DNA from 3 places in the Streptomyces luteogriseus genome. Region 1 is predicted to be linked to each of the others. Evidence: riboswitches for the same ligand, from Rfam matches in the RefSeq annotation. Region 1 holds a riboswitch; each other region holds the start of a gene.
What was found. A riboswitch is a leader RNA that binds a small molecule or an ion and turns the genes downstream of it on or off. The one in region 1 is predicted to bind cyclic di-AMP.
Positions count from the first base shown of each region.

Region 2: linked by a shared signal. The riboswitch ahead of BJ965_RS09720 (M23 family metallopeptidase) and the one ahead of BJ965_RS14900 (C40 family peptidase) in region 1 are both predicted to bind cyclic di-AMP.
Region 3: linked by a shared signal. The riboswitch ahead of BJ965_RS15800 (transglycosylase SLT domain-containing protein) and the one ahead of BJ965_RS14900 (C40 family peptidase) in region 1 are both predicted to bind cyclic di-AMP.

Region 1 is NZ_JACHMS010000001.1:3,466,564-3,468,818, forward strand. It holds gene pcrA (DNA helicase PcrA) at 1-730, opposite strand, end outside; cyclic di-AMP (ydaO/yuaA leader) riboswitch at 1,045-1,217, shown strand; gene BJ965_RS14900 (C40 family peptidase) at 1,226-2,255, shown strand, end outside.
Region 2 is NZ_JACHMS010000001.1:2,226,821-2,229,075, forward strand. It holds gene BJ965_RS09715 (GntR family transcriptional regulator) at 1-342, opposite strand, end outside; gene BJ965_RS09720 (M23 family metallopeptidase) at 532-1,320, opposite strand; cyclic di-AMP (ydaO/yuaA leader) riboswitch at 1,333-1,497, opposite strand; gene BJ965_RS09725 (M16 family metallopeptidase) at 1,690-2,255, opposite strand, start outside.
Region 3 is NZ_JACHMS010000001.1:3,643,563-3,645,817, reverse strand. It holds gene BJ965_RS15805 (Cof-type HAD-IIB family hydrolase) at 1-557, shown strand, start outside; gene BJ965_RS15800 (transglycosylase SLT domain-containing protein) at 521-1,300, opposite strand; cyclic di-AMP (ydaO/yuaA leader) riboswitch at 1,304-1,479, opposite strand; gene BJ965_RS15795 (polyprenyl synthetase family protein) at 1,982-2,255, shown strand, end outside.

The sequences.
Region 1 (2,255 bases):
GCGACTGGTACATGGCGTAGGCCTGGGCGAGGGTCTTCTCGAAGCCGTCGGTGGCCTGGGCGGCGAAGTCCTCCTCGTCGATCAGCTCGTTCTTCAGGTTGCTGATCTTGGCGCTGAAGGACTTGGGCGGGAAGCGCTTGGGGTCGAGGTCCAGGTCGCGGCAGACCAGGGCCATCAGGCGCTTGGAGTCGGCGGCGTCGTAGATCGAGAAGGACGACGTGAAGCCGAGCCTCTTGCTCTCCCGGCGCAGGATGCGCACGCACGCGCTGTGGAACGTCATGACCCACATGGCGTTGGCGCGCGGGCCGACGAGCTGCTCGACGCGCTCCTTCATCTCGCCGGCGGCCTTGTTCGTGAAGGTGATCGCGAGGATCTGGCCCGGGTGCACGTCCCGCTCGGCGAGCAGGTGGGCGATGCGGTGCGTGAGCACACGGGTCTTGCCGGAGCCGGCTCCGGCCACGATGAGCAGCGGGGAGCCGGAGTGGACGACGGCGGCGCGCTGGTTGTCGTTCAGCCCTTCCAGCAGCGCGGCGGAGTCGATCACGGGACGGGGGGCGCCGTCCCGGTAGTAGGCGTCCCGGTCCGGGGGCGCGTCGAACTTCCCGCCGAACAGATCGTCCGGAATCGGCTCCGGTACGTGATCGTCCTCGGGTGGCGGCGGGGGCTCGTCGGCCGGGCCCCGCTGGGCCTGGAGGTTCGCCAGGAAGTTGTCGTCAAAGAGGCTGCTCATCGCTCTCCGAGTCTAGGGCGCCCCACTGACAGCCCGCCGCCGCCCTGAGAACATCGCCCCGCGCCGGGGCTCCCGCCGAATGCCCGGCGGCTCATTGTCGCCCTCCATGACCGCATGACCACGCCCTGCTACACCCCCCGCAATTATGGACGACTCGTGACCAATCCCCCGCGATCGCTCACGCTCGGCAACGCTCATGAGTGAGGTCACGAAAATGTATCGGGCATATCACCCATCAACCTTCACAGGGGCCACACGAGTTGGCTACGGTGCGACCAGGCCGCATGACCCCCACCGGCGAACGTCGCCGGGCCGCGCGGCCTCCGCCGAGTCCGGTGTGCCGCAGCGGCAGCCGGAGCCGGGGACCCAACCGTGAACCTGGGGTGAATCGGCCCGACTCCCTGTACGGAGACGGCCGTAGGGCAAACCTTCCGAACCACCCGCCCGAACCCGACAGCTAACCCGGTAGGCGGAACGTGGAAGGAGTCGCCTCCCTTGGCGTCGCACCGCAAGTCGCGTCCTACGGGTACGCGCGTGGCAGGCATACGGACCCCCGCCCTCGCAACGGCGGCCCTCACCTCCGTGGCCCTGCTGTCCCAGTCGGCCAACGCCGCCCCCGAGGCCGACGACAAGCCCAGCCTGGAGGAAGTCGAGAAGAAGGTCGACGACCTGTACCGCCAGGCCGAGTCGGCGACCGACAAGTACAACGCGGCCAAGGAGAAGACCGCGAAGCAGCGCAAGCGCGTCGACACCCTCCTCGACGACGTCGCCCAGCGCACCCAGAAGCTCAACGAGGCGCGCGAGGAGCTGGGTTCCTTCGCCTCCGCCCAGTACCGCACCGGCGCCGCCGCCCCGGACACCGCCACGTTCCTGCTCGCGGACACCCCGCAGGACTACTTCGACCAGACCCAGCTGATGGACCGGATGACCGGCCGCCAGAAGGTCGCGGTCGACGACTACGTCACGCAGCAGTCCGAGACGATGAAGAAGCGCCGGGAGGCCACCGAGAGCCTCGAGACGCTCACCGACTCGCAGGACGGCCTGAGGACGGCCAAGGCCACCGTCCAGCGGAAGCTCGCCGCCGCGCGCGAGCTGATGTCGAAGCTGACCGCCGAGGAGAAGGCCCGGCTGGCGGCGATCGAGAAGGAGAAGCGGGCGGAGGCCGCCCGCAAGGCCGACGAGCTGGCCCGGCAGCAGGCCGCGCAGCAGAAGGCGCAGGACGAGGCGGCCCAGCAGCAGGACAGCGGGTCCTCCTCGTCCGGCTCTTCGGGCTCCGGCTCGTCCTCCTCGACGCCCCCGGCCGACTCCTCGTACGCCACCAAGGCCGACAAGGCGCTCGCCTTCGCCCGCGCCCAGATCGGCAAGCCGTACGTGTGGGGCGCGGTCGGACCCGGCTCCTACGACTGCTCCGGCCTCACCCAGGCCGCCTGGAAGGCCGCGGGCGTCACCCTGCCGCGCACGACCTACGACCAGGTGAACGCCGGCACCACGGTCCCGCTCTCCCAGGCCCAGCCCGGTGACCTGG
Region 2 (2,255 bases), 1.2 Mb from region 1:
CCGCTCCTGACCCAGCCGGACCAGACCGCGCAGGACCTTCAGATGCGCCTCGGTGCGACGCTGGGCGGCGCGGGCCGCACCGAGCGGCTCCAGCAGCATGCGCATCTCCAGCAGGTCAGCGGCCTCCTGCTCGGTGGGTTCCGCCACGCACGCGCCCGCGTGCCGGCGGGTCACCACGAATCCCTCGGCCTCGAGCGTGCGCAGCGCCTCCCGGACGGGCACCCTCGAGACGCCGTAGCGGCGCGCGAGGAGTTCCTCGGTGAGCCGGCTGCCGCGTGCGTGGACACCCGCGACGATGTCGTCCCGGATGGCCGTGCACACCGAGTGCGCGGGAATACGCATGACCGACCTCCGCTTAATCCCCGTGAAACGCCGACGAGCGGCGTGCGTTCCGTGACTCTATTGCAATGAGCCGGAATTTCCGACGGCAGACGACAATCCATGGATATTTTTTGGACAGCGGGCGGCCGTAAACGCCGAAAGCCCCGGCTCGGGGAGCCGGGGCTTTCGGGGAGAGCGGGGAGGTTCCGGTCAGACACCCACGCCGTGCGAGCGGAGGTAGGCGACCGGGTCGATGTCCGAGCCGTACTCGGGGCTGGTGCGGGCCTCGAAGTGCAGGTGGGGGCCGGTGACGTTGCCGGTCGCGCCGGACAGGCCGATCTGCTGGCCGGGGGTGACCTGCTGGCCCACCGAGACGCCGACGGAGGACAGGTGGCCGTACTGGGTGTACGTCCCGTCGTTCATCTTGATCACGATCTGGTTGCCGTAGGAGCCGCCCCAGCCGGCCTCGACGACGGTGCCCGCGCCGACCGCGTGGACGGAGGTGCCGCTGGCGGCGTGGAAGTCGACACCGGTGTGGCTGCCGGAGGACCACAGGCCGCTGCTGGCCTGGTAGCCGGTGGAGACGTACGAGCCGGAGATCGGGGACACGAAGGTGTTGAGGCGCTTGCGCTCGGCCTCGCGGGCGGCGCGCTCCTTGGCCTCGCGGGCCTTCTCGGCCGCCTCCTTGGCCCTCTCGGCCAGCTCGGCGGCCCGCTTGCGGGCGGCCTCCTCGGCCTTCTGCTTGGCGGCGGCCTCGTCGGCTGCGTGCTGCTGCGCGAGGGCCTGGGCGTCGATCTGCTGGGCCGCGGTGTCACCCATGGTGACGACCGGGGTGAGGCCGGTCTGCTCGGCGCTGGGTTCGGCGGCGAAGGCCGCGGGGGCCGCCACGGTGCCGATCACGCCGGTGGTGGCGAGAGCCGCGACGCCTGCCGCGCGGGCGGTGGAGCGCTGCATCCTGCTGGGACGACGGTGCTTCCCGGTGGCGCGAGTGAACGCCATGTGGTGGCTGGTCCTTTCCTTCCCTCTCGCCTACCGGGTTAGCTGACGGGTTCGGAGCAGGAAGGTCTCCTACGGACTCCCTCGCGACTCGCGCGGGCGCCCGATTCACCCCAGGGACTGCGATGGGTCCCCGGCTCCCCTGGCTCGCGCCGTACGGGGACTCGGCGATGACTGTCCGGTGCCGCGGGTGCGGCGCACTGCCTGACGAACAGCCTGGATGACGCTAAGCGGCGCCACTTTCAATTCCCAAACGAATCCAGGCTTTTGTAGCGCATCCCACAGGGCAGACAGGCAACTCCCATCCCAATTCGGGCATAAAGGGGCCCTGGTGCCTTTGAAGACAACCAGGGCCCCTGCACGCGCGTGCCGCTACTCGGCGGCGACGACGGTGACTTCGCCGATGCCGAGGGCCTCGACGGGTGCCTTGATCTGCGCCGCGTCACCGACGAGAACGGTCACCAGACGGTCCACCGGGAAGGCGCTCACGGCCGCCGCGGTGGCCTCCACGGTGCCGGTCGCGGCGAGCTGCCGGTACAGCGTGGCCTGGTAGTCGTCGGGCAGGTGCTGCTCGACCTGGTCGGCCAGCGTGCTCGCGACGGCCGCCGCCGTCTCGTACTTCAGCGGCGCCACGCCCACCAGGTTCTGCACGGCGACGTCCCGCTCGGCGTCGGTCAGTCCCTCGGCGGCGAGGGTGCGCAGCACCGTCCAGAGGTCCTGGAGGGCGGGACCGGTGTTGGGCGTGTCGACGGAACCGCTGATGGCGAGCATCGCGGCACCCGTGCCGTCCGGGGCGGACCTGAGGACCTGGCCGAACGCCCGTACGCCGTAGGTGTAGCCCTTCTCCTCGCGCAGGACGCGGTCAAGGCGGGAGGTGAGGGTGCCGCCGAGGCAGTACGTGCCGAGCACCTGCGCGGGCCACACGCGGTCGTGCCGGT
Region 3 (2,255 bases), 180 kb from region 1:
AGATCGAGGCCGAGGTGGGGCAGGTGTACGCGGCGGTCGACCAGGACGGGGTCGACGGGCTCACGCTGATCGAGCCGGGCTATCTGATGCCGCACCCGACCCTGCCCGCCGTACGGGTCGAGCGGCGCGATGAGCTGTGGGGCGAGCCCATCAGCAAGGTGCTGCTGCGGCATCCCCATCTGACGGACGACGAGTTGGCGGCGACGGCCCGCTCGGTGGTCGGCTCACTGGCGACGGTGACCATGTCGGGGCCCGGCACGGTCGAGCTCCAGCCGTGCGGGATCACCAAGGCCACGGGGCTGGCGCTGGCAGCCGATCATCTGGGGCTGCGGCCGGCCGACACCATCGCCTTCGGCGACATGCCCAACGACATCCCGATGTTCGACTGGGCCGGCCACGGCGTCGCGATGGCCAACGCCCATCCCGAACTCAAGGCCGTGGCCGACGAGGTCACCCTGTCGAACGAGGACGACGGCATCGCCGTCGTCCTCGAGCGACTGCTGGGCGGGACGGCTCAGGCTCAGTACGGGCCGTTGACGTTGTCGATCGAGCCGTAGCGGTCGGCCGCGTAGTTGCAGGCCGCCGTGATGTTGGCGACCGGGTCGTACGGGTCGAAGGAGGTGCCGGCCACGTGGTAGGCGGCGAAGGTCGGGTCGATCACCTGGAGCAGGCCCTTGGACGGGGTGCCGGCGACGGCGTTGGAGTCCCAGTTGTTGATGGCCTGGGGGTTGCCGGACGACTCGCGCATGATGTTGCGGTGGATGCCGTCGTAGGAGCCCGGGATCCCCTTCTGCGCCATGATGTCCAGCGCCTCGCGGATCCACCCGTCGAGGTTGTCCGTGTAGGTCTTCGCCGACGCCTGGGTCGCCTGGGCGACGCCGCCGGCGGGCTTGGCGGCCGGCTTGGCGGGGGCGGACGACTTGGTCGCCGTCTTCTTCGCCGCGTCCGTCTTGGCGGCCTTCACCGTCAGCTTCAGACCCGGGTGGATCAGCTTCGGGTTGTCGCCGACGGCGGTGCGGTTGTCCTTGTAGAGCTGCTTCCAGCCGCCCGAGACGTCGTACCTGTCCGCGATGCGGGCGAGCGAGTCGCCCTTGACCACGGTGTACGTCAGGGACTTGGCGGGCTGGGCCGCCTGCGGCACGGACTGTGCGGCGGCGGGTGCGCTCTGCGGCTCCGCGGCGCTCGCGTGGGTGGCGCCGAGGAGCGGCAGGGTGAGTGCGGCTCCGCCGGTGCCGGCGGCGATGAAGCCTCGGGTCAGCGGGTTGGTTCTGGGGCGACGGTGCTTGCCTCGTCCGGCCATGGCCATGTTCCTCTCCGGCGCCTACGAGGTGAGCTGTCGGGTTCGGGCCGGGAGGTGCCCGGCCGCGTACGGCGCTGTGCCGTGCGCGGCTTCACCCCGAGCCGGGCCGCTGTGCGGACCGGCGACTTACCTGGGTCCCCCGCTCCTGCCACGCGTGAGTGAGTCGGTTCCAGTGGGGAGTCCGGGCGGCGGCAGGATTAGGCGTCCGCCGGACAGGGCCGGAACGTATGCGAGAGCACATGTCGGGAACAAGCACCTCAATCACATATCGCGCGGTTGACCTTGGTCGGGGGAGTTTGTGTCGCTTGATCCTTTGCGGGAGCCAAGGCTCAACTGGCTTTCGGGGGAAGGCGTTAGGGGTCGCTGTGGCGGGGAGGGGGAAAAGGGGAAGGAGTGATTCAACTCACTGATCACGAGCCTGTAGGGCAATTTCCGCCAAGGGGAATTCATCGAATCATCACGGCAAATCGTGCATAACTCGCTACCCCTGGGTAAGTCGATAAATATCTGTTCTTATGGGTTGATCGAAAACATAACGGTCGTGATCGGATACCACCCGGCCTGTAACCATGGGCGCTGGCGGTGATCGAAACGTGACCGGATACGCTGACTCGAGTGAGGGCAGCGACCTATCGACAATCCGCGTAATCACCGGCAGACACAGCAGACAGGAGACCCCTCGTGACCGACGTCGGGCCGTTCGGGCTGAGCGTGCGGGACCAGGCTCTGGAGGCCGATGTCCAGGCCGGATTGACGGCTGTCGAGGAAGGCTTGCTCGAGGCCACCAAGAGTGAGGTGCCCTTCATCACGGAGGCCGCCCAGCATCTGGTGCGGGCCGGCGGCAAGAGGTTCCGCCCGCTGCTCGTGATGCTCTCCGCCCGGTTCGGTGACCGCTACGCGCCCGGCATCGTGCCGTCGGCCGTCGTCGTCGAGCTGACCCACCTCGCCACGCTCT